Labilibaculum sp. DW002: one gene and its partner. The protein of the gene in region 1 interacts with the protein of each later gene in a pairwise test. Links are inferred from orthologs where the notes say so. Each region holds a gene or a part of one and is shown on either strand. Other genes may lie near its edges.

The links.
Region 2: the proteins of topA (region 1) and L3049_RS03420 interact in binary tests that used the Escherichia coli proteins (3 or more experiments, as listed by UniProt). The link is inferred for Labilibaculum sp. DW002 from one-to-one orthologs.

What each region holds. Positions count from the first base shown.
Region 1 is NZ_JAKJSC010000003.1:80,234-87,874, forward strand. What follows is about bases 2,905-5,949. They hold topA (type I DNA topoisomerase), read right to left. Parts: upstream 5,620-5,949; coding sequence 3,190-5,619; downstream 2,905-3,189. Other genes in these bases: L3049_RS14730 (transglycosylase domain-containing protein), read left to right, coding at 5,828-5,949. Also shown: porL (type IX secretion system motor protein PorL/GldL), read right to left, coding at 1-450; porK (T9SS ring complex lipoprotein PorK/GldK), read right to left, coding at 501-1,835; L3049_RS14720 (PorP/SprF family type IX secretion system membrane protein), read right to left, coding at 1,881-2,813; more of L3049_RS14730, read left to right, coding at 5,950-6,979; L3049_RS14735 (transglycosylase domain-containing protein), read left to right, coding at 6,957-7,641. UniProt on the Escherichia coli protein: Releases the supercoiling and torsional tension of DNA, which is introduced during the DNA replication and transcription, by transiently cleaving and rejoining one strand of the DNA duplex.
Region 2 is NZ_JAKJSC010000001.1:892,580-900,058, reverse strand. The notes cover bases 3,041-5,923. They hold L3049_RS03420 (IMPACT family protein), read right to left. Parts: upstream 4,847-5,923; coding sequence 4,235-4,846; downstream 3,041-4,234. Other genes in these bases: dnaA (chromosomal replication initiator protein DnaA), read right to left, coding at 5,844-5,923; L3049_RS03415 (hypothetical protein), read right to left, coding at 4,870-5,730; pyrB (aspartate carbamoyltransferase), read right to left, coding at 3,041-3,850. Outside these bases: L3049_RS03440 (dihydrolipoyl dehydrogenase family protein), read right to left, coding at 1-1,196; L3049_RS03435 (hypothetical protein), read right to left, coding at 1,657-2,316; pyrI (aspartate carbamoyltransferase regulatory subunit), read right to left, coding at 2,453-2,911; more of pyrB, read right to left, coding at 2,945-3,040; more of dnaA, read right to left, coding at 5,924-7,274.

The DNA of each region.
Region 1 (7,641 bases):
AGAAGCACTTTGCAGGCTTTGAATGTATCCGTTAGTCACAACTGCTGCTTCAGAAAGATTAGAAAGATTGTCGGCAGCATTGGTTAGTTTTGCTAGCCCCTGACTTAAATTTGAAATCTTATCAGGCTCAACACTCATCTTTTCTAATAAAGATTGTAGTTGCTCTAATCCTTCAACTTGTACACCTCCACCAGCTCTTTCTCTTGGTTCTAGACCAATTAGTTCGGGATACACCAAGCTCCAGTCTGGTTGTTCGTGTGGAGGCTCAAATGCCGAGAAGAAAAAGATGATAGCTTCTACAGTCATACCGACAGTAAGAAGTTCTCCAGCGTATGGATAATGCTGAATTTTAAATAGTGCTCCAATCAAAACTACGGAAGCACCCCAACCGTACACGTAGCCCATAAATCTTTTCCACCTTGGTGATTCAACTAATTCGGTAATATTCATGATCTGATTGTTTGAATAAGGTCTAAAATAAATAGTATACTGGTAAAATGTTATTTACCTAAATGAGTTCTAACACAACGGAAACCAATATAAGATTTAGCAGTGTCCTGATATTCATATGTTCTGGTTGCACATTGTAAATAATATCCTATGTCTTTCCAAGATCCACCTCTAACAACTTTTCTTTTTAAAGCTGGAGGGTCACTTGGCAAAGCATTGTACTGATAATTTGGATTCATATCATGAGTGAAGCTATAAGCAGATTCTGCATATACCGCAGAAGTCCACTCCGCTACATTACCTGCCATATCGTAAAGTCCATACCCATTAGGTTCATAGGTACCAACCGGTAAAGTAACCAAACCTCCATCGTCTACATAGTTTCCTCGTAATGGTTTGAAATTAGCTAAGAAACACCCTTTCTCGTTACGAGTATAATCTCCTCCCCAAGGGTATAAGTTCAAAGAAATACCTCCACGAGCTGCATATTCCCACTCTGTCTCTGTTGGCAAACGATATTCAGGAACATCAGGTTTTCCATTTCTTCGAAGAGCAGAATTGTGAAATTCCGTTCTCCAACGACAGAAAGCACGAGCTTGCTTCCAACTTACGCCCACAACAGGATATTCATCGAAAGATGGGTGCCAGAAATATTGTTCAGCCAATGGCTCATTATAAGAATATGTGAAATCGTGAATCCAAGCTAAAGTGTCAGGATAAATATTCAATGTTTCTTTAATGATGAAAGAGGATCTGTCTTCTATACTCTGACGTCCACCTTGGTAATCATCTACCAAACCTTCGTATTCACCTGTTTCGCTATTGTAACGATTCGATTTTTTTGCAGCTTGTTGCAAATCCACCCATTCGTATTGGTACTTTAACTTACGCGAATCAATTTCTTTATTTCTGAAAAATCTTTCATGAGCTGGTAAATACATCTCTTCTAGAATTTCAGTGTATTCTTCGTTATCCCATTCTAATCTTTCATCCCAATTGATAAAAGGAGGGTCGATAGGATTACCATTTTCATCTTCTGCAATTAGAAATTCTTCAAATTGTTGACCTAAAAGTTCGCGAGCAATTGAATCTCTAACCCAATTTACAAACTGACGGTATTCATTATTCGTAATTTCCGTTTCGTCCATCCAAAAAGACTCAACAGATACGGTCTTGGCAGTAGCATTAAGTGCCCATGCTACATCCTGATCATTAGGTCCGACAGTAAAGCTTCCGCGAGGAATTAATACCATTCCATATGGTTTTGGTTCAAACCATTTTCCTCTTTGACCCGCACCAATAAGTTCTCCGTTTCCAGTGTTTTTTCCACAACTGGACAAGAACAATAAAACAATTACACAAAGTGTTGTAAGTAGTTTATTCATAGTGGTTTTATAAATTATGCAACTTGCATAGATTTTCAAATGTTATTACAAAAATCGAATACTCTTATATTTTTGATTTCGACGTTCCAATTTAGTATTAAATCGGTAAGCCAATAAAAACTCGTGCGATCCCTTCGCAATCTTCGATGTGGAAATATCATAAGCATATCCAATTTGAATTCCATTATTGAATAATACTCCTAACATTCCAACAATGGCATCATCAACCCTATATGAAACGCCTCCCCAAATCCTTTTATTGTATCTGATGTTAGTATTTAAATCAAACTGAGATACAACAGCGTCGGTTTTATAAAATATCGAGGGTAAAATTTCCCACGATTCGTTTAGTTCGTATCGATATCCTGCCATTCCATAATAATGACGTGCAAGATAAGTTTCGACAGTTTCGTTATAACCAATATTTGGTTTGTTTAAATGACTTACGGATGTTCCGACATAAAAGTTATTGGTATGATAATAAAATCCCAATCCTAAATCAAAAACAAGTTTGCTGTCATCAATATTTCCAGCTCCCAAATCATCTTCAGCACTAACAAAACCGTCTCCTGTTGGCACAAACCATTCACCTTTAAGTGAATTGTTCTGAAACCCGACACTTACTCCAATATTTAAAGAACCTGTACTTATTTTTTTCTGATATGCATAACTAAAACGCATTGCAGTATTCTTTTCAAAGCCTAACTTGTCACTTAATATGGTTAAACCGATCCCATGATCAGCACCCATAAATGATATAGGAGTGCTTACATTAACAACGGTACTAACTGGTGCATTATCGAATCCAACCCATTGTTGACGATTAATTGCTGACACCAGAATATCTTCCTCAGATCCTGCAAAAGCAGGGTTTACAGAAAGAATGTTGAACATGTTTTGACTAAACTGTGGATCTTGCTGAGCTTTAGCTAGTAAAGATGAGCAAGCCAATAATATGAAGAAAATAAATTTTTTCATGTAAAATATTATGGTTCAGTTAATGCCAAAAACTATGAGGAGTAAAGTAAATAAAAATAAATGTTCCTTACAAGTTTTATCAGAGGTTCAGCCCCATTAGTCATTATTTTTTATGTTTCCATGCAAAACTTAATTTCTATCTGTCTAACATTAAATTAAATAACACAAGATCAGACTTCTTAGAAAAACAGTGTGATCAGTTATTTTAACGTAATTCTTATTTACGATGGTTTTATTGTTTTGTTAAGGATTTTTGAAATTTTTCTTGTAAAGTAAACAATAATTTGTAATTATATGATGATAGGGAGTAAAAGAATGGTAATAAAAAAGGGCTATCTACATTTATAGATAGCCCTTAATTTTTTTTTAAGTTTTTTTATTTTTTAGCCGTGCTTGTTTTCTTTTTGGCTGTTGTTGTCTTCTTTTTAGTTGTTGTTGCTTTCTTTTTAGCTGGTGCTTTTTTCTTCGCAGGTGCTTTTTTAGCAACTTTACTAGTCTTCTTTTTAGGTGCTGACTTAATTATCTTTAGGCAATCTTCATAGCTGAGTGTCTTAGGATCTTCAATATCCTTAGCCAATCTGTAATTTTCTTTTTGATAAGATATATATGGTCCCCAACGCCCATTCAGAATCTGAAGCTCAGCATCCTCTTCAAATGATTTAATATGTTTCAAACGATCCTTTTCACGCTTCTCTTCAACCAACACAATAGCACGCTCCAAATCAATGGTCATCGGATCATCAACATCTTTGTGTAAGGATGCAAATTTACCGTCATGACGGACATAAGGTCCAAATCGACCAATCGCAACCACAACTTTCTTATCTTCATAAAGACCTAGATCTCTTGGTAACTTAAATAAATCTATTGCTTCCTCCAGCGTAATAGTTTCAAGATGCTGTCCTGTTCTTAAGCTGGCAAATTTAGGTTTCTCTTCATCCCCTTCGGCACTTTCTCCAAGCTGAGCCATTGGACCGTAACGACCAATACGTACAAGAATAACTTTTCCTGTTTTAGGATCGTTGCCTAAAATCCTCTCACCTGTCTCTCTTTCAGACTCTTCGAGTGTTTTCTCAACGTTGGCATGGAACGGATGGTAAAATTTACCAATCATTTCTTGCCATACCATTTTACCAACTGCAATCTCATCAAATTCCTTTTCTACTTCAGCAGTAAAATTGTAATTCATGATATTTGAGAAATGCTTTATTAAGAAATCTGTAACAACCATTCCAATGTCCGATGGAAATAGTTTTTTGTTTTCAGCTCCTGTATTTTGTATTAAAGTCTCTTCTTCGATAGCATCATCAATCAAATTAAGAACTTCGTACTGACGTTGAACACCATCACGCGATTCTTTAACCACATAACCTCGATTTTGAACCGTTGTAATAGTTGGTGCGTATGTTGATGGACGTCCAATGCCCAAGTCTTCCAACTTCTTTACTAAACTTGCCTCAGTAAATCGTGGTGGACGATGTGTAAAGTTTTGAACCGCCTTAACAAACTCGCTTTCCAATTTATCACCAACATTAACTTGCGGAAGAAGAGATTGCTCTTGCTTCTGTTCTTCGTCGTCAGTTGATTCTAAGTAAACTTTAAGAAAACCTTCAAACTTAATCATCTCACCAGTTGCAACGAATTTTTCCTCGTTGGTTGAAATATTAATTTTGATATTCGTTTTCTCAAGCTTTGCATCACTCATTTGTGAAGCAATCGTACGTTTCCAAATCAAATCGTAAAGACGCTTCTCATTCGATTCACCCTCTACTTTGTGCTTATTAAGATATGTAGGGCGAATGGCCTCGTGAGCTTCCTGCGCACCCTTACTCTTCGTACTGTATTTTCTGATTTTCACATAGTCAGCACCATGCAAACGTGTAATTTCTTCTTTAGCCGTATTCAATGCAGTCTCAGATAGATTTACCGAGTCTGTTCTCATATAAGTAATATTTCCCGCCTCGTACAAACGCTGAGCTACTGTCATGGTTTGAGAAACAGAGAAACCTAACTTACGACTGGCTTCCTGCTGTAGTGTTGATGTTGTAAAAGGTGCAGCTGGTTTTCTTAAAGATGGTTTCTTTACGATATCATCAATATGATATTCTGCATTCTTACAACTAGTAAGGAAATCAAGAGTTTCTTCTTTTGTCGAAAATCGTTTTGGAAGTTCGGCCTTTAAAGTTTTTTCAACTCCTTTTTCATCAGTAATAGTAAATTGAGCAATAACTTTAAAGAAAGACTCAGACTCGAAAGAAATAATTTCTCTTTCTCTTTCAACAATTAATCGTACTGCTACAGATTGAACACGACCTGCTGACAATGATGGCTTCACTTTTTTCCACAACACCGGGGAAATTTCAAAACCAACCAATCTGTCAAGAATTCGTCTTGCCTGCTGCGCATTAACCAAATTATCATCAATCTGACGTGGATTTTCTACCGCATTCAGAATTGCATCTTTGGTAATCTCGTGAAAAACAATACGTTTTGTTTTCTCTTTCTTTAATTTAAGTTCCTCAAACAAGTGCCAGGCAATAGCCTCTCCCTCGCGGTCCTCATCGGAAGCGATCCATACTGTCTCTGCTTCTTTCGCCAACTTCTTCAGTTCAGTTACAACCTTTTTTTTGTCCGTCGAAACAATATATTTAGGTGTAAAGTTGTTTTTGATATCAATACCAAAATCTTTCTTATCAAGATCTCTAATATGTCCAAAACTGGACTTTACAAGAAAACTATCACCTAAAAACTTTTCAATTGTTTTTGCCTTTGCAGGGGACTCAACAATAACTAAATTCTCTACCATCGCATCACTATTTATGGAAAATCGTGCTCTAAAATTTTGTGCAAAGTAAAAACATATGCGCCCTAAGTTCCAAATTTTATGATACTAATTTTTAAATTGCTTATTTTGGTTATCTGAAATTGATCTATATAATAAGGAGTAATATGATGCTTATTAGTTCGAATTTTATTTGCTATTTTTACAGCACAAAATTATTAATTGGTCGATAATGTTAGAAAACAATACTGAGTTAAACTCAAATTTAGAACAAGAACCGAAATCACAATTGCAGCGCTTTAAAAAAGCGTTAATTATATTCTGGGCAATTTTTGTGATTGGTGTTTTAGGAGCTGTATTATTTTTCGCTGGAGTTTCGAATGGAACTTTTGGTTTTATGCCCTCTTTTGAAGAGTTGGAGAATCCGAAAAGTAGTTTGGCTACAGAAGTTTATACTTCAGATGGAAGTTTACTTGGAAAGTTTTATTTTCAAAATAGGTCATTTGTAAAGTATGATGAATTATCTCCTTTTTTGGTTGATGCATTGATTGCAACTGAGGATGTTCGATTCAAAGATCATTCAGGTATTGATGTTCGTGGATTGGGTCGTGTTGCCAAAGGTTTGGTTACAGGAAATCGAAATGCTGGTGGAGGTAGTACTATTTCACAACAATTAGCAAAAATGCTTTTCCCGAGAGAAAGCTTTAGTCAAAAATTGGATATCGTTTTCCGGAAGTTCAGGGAATGGGTAATTTCTGTTAAGCTGGAGCGTAGCTATACCAAAGAGGAAATCATGACAATGTATTTTAACAAGTTTGATTTCTTAAATCTAGCGGTAGGAATTAAATCGGCATCAAATGTTTATTTTAATACTACACCTGATTCTCTAAAAATTCACGAAGCCGCTATGCTTGTTGGTATGGCAAAAAATCCGTCGTATTTTAATCCATTAAGGAGAGCAGAATTAACTTTGAACAGAAGAAATGTGGTTTTGTCACAAATGGTTAAGTATGATTATTTAACTAAAATAGAGTATGATTCCTTAAAAAATCTTCCTTTGGGAATTGATTTTCAAAGAGTAGATCACAAAAGGGGAATGGCTCCTTATTTTAGAGAGTATCTTCGGATGTCGTTAACAGCTAAAAAGCCTGAGCGTAAAAATTATGCATCATGGAATGTACAGCGGTTTAAACGAGATTCATTAGAATGGAAGAATAATCCATTTTTTGGATGGTGCAATAAAAATAAGAAAGCAGACGGGGAACCATACAATATATATAAAGATGGTCTGAAGATATACACAACCATTGACTCGCGTATGCAAAAGTATGCTGAAGAAGCCGTAAAAGAGCACCTAGGTCTTGAATTTACAAAAGGCGTTTGATCGTGAGAAAGAAAACCATAAAAATCCTCCTTTTTCGGATGATTTATCAAATGAAGATGTTGAAAATAATCTGGTAACTACAATGAAACGTAGTGAGAGGTATCGTGTTTTAAAGAAAAATGGAATGAGTATGGACTCCATTCGTTTATCTTTCAATACGCCTGCAAAGATGAAAATCTTTACTTGGAAAGGTGAGCGTGATACAATTTTATCTCCTCGAGATTCTATGCTTTATTATAAAGGTTTCCTAAGAGCCGGGTTCATGTCGATGGTACCACAAACGGGTGAGGTAAGAGCCTATGTGGGTGGACCAAACTATAAGCATTTCATGTACGATATGGTCAGCCTTGGTAAACGTCAGGTTGGTTCTATTATTAAACCGTTTTTATATACTGTAGCTATGCAGGAAGGTTTAACACCATGTGATAAGGTTCCTAATATTGCTCAGACCTTTGATGTGGGCGATGGGACAACATGGACATCACGTAACTCAACCAGAGCTCGATCTGGAGAAATGGTCACATTAAGATGGGGGCTTGCCAATTCTGTTAATAATATCTCAGGTTGGGTATTGAAGCAATTTAAACCTCAGGCTGTTGTTGATATGGCTAAAAAAATGGGAGTTGTAAGTAAAATTGCAGCCGTTCCATCTGTATTTTTAG
Region 2 (7,479 bases), on another replicon or contig:
ATAGCTCTGTTGATAAGAGAATTAGAGTAAGTAGCTACTTTGTACGGGATATTTTGGCTTTTACATGCTTTTTCGTTTAAGCCAACTGCAGCAACTGCTGGCTTAAAGAACATGAGAGTTGACATATTGGAGTAATCCAGAGGGAATTCTAAATTGCCATATAGGGCTTCAACAATAAAACGACCTTGCAACTCACCAACAGAGTAGAGTTGAGCATGTCCCGATACATCACCCGCGGCAAAAATATTACAGGATTTAAAATTGTCAATTGCACAAGCTTCATTGATATCCAAATAGCCTCTTTCTGTAGTTTTGATATTAACGTTTTCCAGGCCTAAATTATCAAGGTTTGGAATACGACCTACTGCTACAACGGCAACATCCACTTCAATTACTTTTGAATGCCCATCCTGATAATCGAGAACAACCTCTAAGCAATCAGATCGTTTTCTAATGGTTCTAAGATTTGCTGTGTGATGAATAATAACGCCATTTTTTTCAAGTCCCTTTGATACAAAATCGCTCACATCATCATCCTCGTAAGGGATTACTTTGTGTTGGCGATCAAGCAAATGAACTTCTGTTTGATTGTAATTGGAAAAAATAGTGGCATATTCACAACCAATAATACCCGAGCCGATAATGATCATTCGTTCAGGGAATTCTTTTAGATTCATAATTCCATCTGAATCGATAATACGCTCATTATCAACCTCTACATCTGGCATCGGGCGAGGTCTTGATCCTGTAGCAATAATAAAATTATCTCCTTTAACCTGTTCTATTTTATCATGAGAAATAATCTCTACCGTATTCGAATCAAGAAATTTTCCCCAACCATATTTTAGCGTAATATTACCAGAGTTTTCTGACGCTTTCGAGTAGGTTTCGATCTGCGAAAGCATTTGCAATTGCTTTTGTTTCGCAGCTTGTATAACCGTCTTTTGTACCTTGTCGTATTCTACATTCAATCCAGATGCGCGATATCCTCTGGTCACCGATGAGGCAATTGAGAAATCTCTCGATAGTTCCCACATTGCTTTAGAAGTAAGCGCACCGTTCATGATCCCAGCACCTCCCAAATGATTCGCTTCAATAATACAAACCGATTTTTTAAAATCTATGGCGCGCATTGCTGCCGAGAAACCTGCTGGTCCACTCCCCAAAACAACAAGGTCGTATTTTTCTATACTCATAAAATAATTTCGTTTATTGTTTTATTCGGCTGGTTTTATCCTGTATTTAACATTCGAAATACAGTATATTGGCGGGCAGAATTACAGCCATTTCGTGCTTTTTGCCAATTCAAGCATTAAGATATAAATAAAAGAGCAAATCGATAAGCTTTTATATGTTTTACGGATAAAAAAGTCTTTTTTTTATTTGGCTGTGTCCCCGCGGGTCGGGCTTTTCGTTAAATCTTTTCCATCGTACCTCGAAAAAGGATATCACTACAATCCCTCACAGAATGATTCACTGGTATTTTTCCGAAATTATGATCTGTAGTTACGAATTGATCGTGATTCGGGATAATCTGTCGCAATAGAATGCCGTAAAGCTTTCAATTGGCTTAATTGTTTTGCTTACTTCAATCATTAATGGAGAAAAGTAAAAGCCCATGATGCTAGAACACAGGCAAATAAGAATTACTGCCATTTAGTATAGCAACTTACCATCTTTTAATTTCTGCAAAGTATGCTTATACAATATCTTATGCAGGAGAGAACCTTCATTTAAAGTTTCAGCAGTAATTTCATTATCGTGTTCAATATAATTGGCAGTCTCAAGTAAATACTCGTCATTTCGTAAATTCTTGTAATCTTTCTCTATGGCATGAATGTCTGCAAATTGTAGGAATGGCATACGACTTAAAACCGTTTTGCGCTGAAGGTTATAGGCGTCACGATCTTTTGCCTTTTCGTTTGCATAGTAGAATTCCTGTAAGCTATCAACAAAGGAGTCATCAAAGCTTTTCAAAAGAATAATTCGATCTTTTCTTAAGCGGAAAAGTTCACAAGTATCATAGTCAGGAGCTAGGCTCTCTTCTTTTTCAATTCCTTTTGTAATATAAACATAGGAGAGATGGGCTAAACCAATGTTTTGTTCTTCATCATCAATTAAATCCATATGGAGCATCATGATAATTACTTTTCCCAATTGAGAAATAAAAGCATCTTCCCAAAGTAGGAAAGGTTCGTTCTTTATGCTAGTATAAAGAATACGTAAATCTTCTTTACAGGCTCTAAGTTTCCCATTTTGTCCATTTTCAATAGCTTGTGTTATGCGATTACGAACTTGCTCGGTCGAAGAATTCATATGCTTGTATTTTATTCAATTTGTAAAGAGCGACAAAGGTAATAATTATCCTTTGATCTGTATTCTTTGCTACAAATTGGTTCAAAAAAAAGAAGCCAAATAGGCTTCTTTTCATTCATTTAATATACAGTATCAATTAAATAATCTCAATGTGCTTGTGATCTGTGATTTTCTCACAGTAGTGGCATTTTAAGGTAATAGGAGAATCTTCGATTACTTTAAAGCGTGTAGTAACCGCCTCTACATTAGTAATGCACTTTGGATTCATACATTTAGCAATACCAATTACTTTTTTAGGTGTTTCAACAATTTTTTTCTCTGAAACCTTATAGTCGCGAATGATGTTTAATTTTGCATGAGGAGCAATCAAAGAAATTTTATTGATTTCTTCATCTTCGAAAAATTTATCAGAAATCTTAATAATTGCTTTCTTTCCTAATAATTTACTCTCTAAGTTGTTTCCAAATGTTACTGAATTGCCACAATTGTCTAAACCTAAAATCGTGATTACTTGAAATAGATATTCTGCTGGAATATGATCGATAACGGTTCCATTTTCAATGGCACTTACCTGTAATTCTTTCTTTGCGTTCATATGTTGATCTGCTTTTTTGACGTGAATATAAGTTTATAAATCTAGTGCTTTGGCAATAATAGCCTGTCTTGCAAAAACACCATTTAAAGCTTGTTCAAAATAGTAGGCTTTGGGGTTTGCATCCACATCTACAGCAATTTCGTTGACTCTTGGTAGCGGGTGAAGAATACGTAGATTATCTCTGGTGTCTTTTAGCATATCATTTTTAAGAATATATACATTTTTAACTTTTTCATATTCCAGAGGATCAGCAAAACGCTCACGCTGAACACGTGTCATATAAAGAATGTCAGCATCATTAATGATCGAGTTGAATTCGGTATGTTCTTGGTATTTAATATTGTTTTTATCCATGAAGATTTTGTACGCTCTTGGAATCTCTAATTCCTTGGGTGCAATAAAATGGAAGGTTGGGTTAAAGTGCGAAAGAGCCATTAGTAATGAATGAACTGTTCTGCCATACTTCAAATCACCTACCATGAAAATGTTCAGATTTTCAAGCGTACCTTGCGTCTTTTGAATAGAGTAAAGATCGAGCATGGTTTGAGTAGGGTGCTGGTTGGCACCATCACCAGCATTAATTACAGGAACGTCTGATACTTCAGAGGCGTAGCGAGCCGAACCTTCAATTGGATGACGCATAACGATTAGATCCGAATAGTTACTAACCATTTTAATCGTATCATTTAATGTTTCTCCTTTGGTGGTACTTGATGACGAGGCATCGGTAAAACCAACAATTTTACCCCCCATACGACTTATAGCTGTTTCAAAACTGAGGCGAGTTCTTGTTGATGGCTCAAAAAATAAAGATGAAACAACTTTGCCTTCAAGCATGTTGGAGTTGGGATTCTTTTCAAATTCTGCTGCTTTGGCAAGCACTTCCAAAATTTCTTCTTTGGTGTAGTCGTCGATAGACACTAAGCTTTTGTTATCCATTTCTTAATTTTTAGAATTTGTATATAATGGTTGTTTTAATATCAAAAAAAAACCAACAATTGTCGATGAAATAGACAATGTTGGTTTTTTTGAAAAATATTGTTGAATTGGATTACCCAAATAACAGAAAAGGGAATTAATCCTTACATCGTGTTTACATCTAAATAAGAAATGAAAAATGTGAAAGAAGAAGTAAAGGCATTTACTTCTTTTTGCATTAATTGCGGTTCTAGATTGATTTAATACTCTCTTCATTCTAGATTACAAATATAGGTATAAATTATGCTTATATTCAAATCAAAAAAAGAATAATTATTAACAATTTAACCTGTAAAATAGAAAATACGATTGTTCGACTTATGTATAATCTTGAAAACAAACAAACTATACTGTTTTAACAAAGTCTGTTTTTACACTGTCAATTTTGTTAAATTTTTCGATGATTCGATCGACTTCACTTTGGCGAATGCTCAAGGTAATTTTGCAGGTCAAGTTAAAATCTTGCCCTAATTGTAAAGGCTGGTCATCTTTTATGATTTTCATTACATCATTCATCACCAAATAATCGAAATGAATATCGTAGATGTCGTTAACTGTTTTGTCGAGAATTTCAGCATTTGAAATTACCTCGGATGCTGCAGTTTTGTACGCATGAATAAGACCGCTAACGCCTAATTTTGTGCCTCCAAAATAGCGAATTACCACAATTAGAATGTTGGTAAGATCTTTCGATAGTATTTGTCCTAGAATTGGCTTTCCAGCAGTAGAAGAAGGTTCACCATCATCGTTGGCTCTAAAATCTTTTTTATCAGCGCCAAGCATATATGCATAACAATGATGACGAGCATCGTAATATTCTTTTTTTAGGCTTGCAATATGTGCTTTAATTTCTTCTTCGGAAGTTACAGGGTAAGCATAGGCAATAAATTTACTTCCTTTTTCTTTGTATAATCCCTCGGACGTTTCGCTTATTGTTTTGTAAGTATCGTTGCTCATTACTAGCTAAAAAGTAGTGTTGTTTAGTTTGTAAGAATAAAAATAGCAATAAATGCAAGTACAATCCCCAATAGATTCACTTTGTTTAGTTTTTCTTTGAAAATGCCTAGTCCAATTAACACCGAACAAGCTACAATTCCTATGTTGATAATGCTAAAAACAACCGAGCTATCAAATCCAGAACTGTTTAGAGATGCGATTAAAAAATAAAGGGATCCGAAATTTACCAGACCAAGAACAAGGCCACCAATTAAAACTTTTACTTGTAAGAGCTTTAATAGGCTCTCTCTTTTAATTAATAAAGTAAGTATTCCCGATATTCCCGCAATAGCAAATAATAGGGTAGAGAACTGTTCTGTACCTCCATTGCTTAGGAATTCTTGTTGTGCATATTTAACCAAAGAATCAACGGTTCCGGCTCCAAAAAATAGAAGCACCGGTAACCAAATGTACTGTCGATTTAATTTATCACTTTTCCCTTTGTAAATACTTAAGAGAACGGCACTAATTGCAATTACAATACCTAAAATCTTATTTGTAGATACAGCTTCTTGATAATATAGAATTGAAAATAATAAGGGCAATACAAAAGACATTTTGCTGGCCAAGGTGGTAACCGAGATTCCTGCTTTTTGTGTTGAGCGACCTATAATAAAGAAAACAACGATAAATAAAGCTCCAATTAATATCGAGATATTAAACCAATTTTCGTGAATTATATTTTGAACAACAAATGCTTTGTCGGATAATAAATACCCGCAAATAGCGGCGGTTATATAGTTAATGATAATTGCTAGTAAAATATCAACCTTATATTTTTCAAGGTATTTAAAGGTGATAAAGATTCCGGCTGAAGTAAGAATTGCAAATAGTAGATTAAGCATGTTTTCGAATTTGGCGCAAAGTAATCAAAAAATCCTGATCTTAAAATAAGAAAAGCAGATTCAAATTGAATCTGCTTTCTAGGGTAGTAATAATAGTAGTTAGTAGTTAAAAACTACATTTTTAATTTTTTATTTATCTCATCAATTTGAGTTTTGAATGCTCGATCCGTATCAATCAGATTGTTTACCGTTTTGCAAGCATGAAGAACAGTAGCATGATCTTTTTTACCAATTTGTGAACCAATAGTCGATAACGAAGCTTTAGTCATCGATTTTGAAAAATACATGGCAATTTGACGAGCTTGAACAATTTCACGTTTTCTTGTTTTAGCCTGAAGAAGATCAACTGGCATATTGAAATGATCGCAAACAATTTTTTGAATGTAATCAATAGAAATTTCACGCTTCGTATTTTTCACCAATTTATCGATGATTTCAACTGCTAGCTCAAGATTAAGTTCTTTTTTATTTAGAGTTGATTGAGCTAAAAGTGAAATTAAAGCACCTTCTAGTTCACGAACATTGTTGATGACGTGTGTAGCAATATATTCAATGACATCATTCTCAAGAATGATTCCATCCTTATAAGCTTTTTGTTGCAAAATACGAACTCTTGTTTCGTAATCAGGATTTTGCAAATCTGCTGATAATCCCCATTTAAAACGCGAAAGTAAACGATTCTCCATTCCTTTCAATTCAATGGGTGCTTTATCAGATGTCAAAATTAATTGCTTACCTGATTGGTGCAGATGGTTGAAAATGTGGAAAAATGTATTTTGTGTTTTTTCTTTACCAGCTAATTCTTGAATATCGTCAATAATTAAGATATCGATCATTTGATAGAAATGAAGGAAGTCATTTTTATTGTTGTTACGAATTGCTTCAGTAAACTGAGTTTGGAATTTTTGAGAGCTTACGTATAAAACTGTCTTTTCAGGATGTAATTCTTTTGCTTTTAACCCTATTGATTGAGCTAAATGTGTCTTCCCTAATCCAGAATCACCATATAATACAAGAGGATTAAATGCAGTTCCACCAGGATTCTCCGAAACGGCCCAACCTGCTGAACGAGCTAAACGATTACAGTCACCTTCAATAAAGTTAGCAAAAGTATAATCCGGGTTTAGTTGAGAATCAATTTGTAATTTTTTTATACCAGGAATTACAAATGGATTTTTGATGCTTGGTTCCTCTTGTGAAAAAGGATTCTTTACTGGACGATTTTTTGTGTTTGCCGGATTATTTCCAGGCACAACAACTGATAATGGTTTCACATCTTTCATGTGATTATTTTCCATTACCACATTATATTCCAGTTTTGCACTAGCCCCAAGTTCTTTTCTTAAAGTCTTTCTAAGAAGATCAATATATTTCTCTTCCAGATACTCATAGAAAAAATGACTAGGTACCTGTAAAGTAAGAATTTCATTCTCCAATTTCAGTGGTACAATAGGTTGAAACCATGTACTATAACTGATTGGCGAAACATTATCCTTAATTACCGATAAGCAATTTTCCCAGATTTGGAAGTGATTATTGTTCATTTCTTGTTCAGAATTTTAAAAAATATGGGTGTGTCAAATTTTGCTTATGCAAGATTGTGAAAAAAAAACTTAAAAAAAAATTATTTTGCTCTTGACTTTTTAAAAACATTTACTAGCATGCGGAAAATAAGGGATACAGAAATGTAAAAAAAATGACATTTGTTAATAGGCTGAGAATAAATAACTTAAAGCTTTAGTTTGTTTA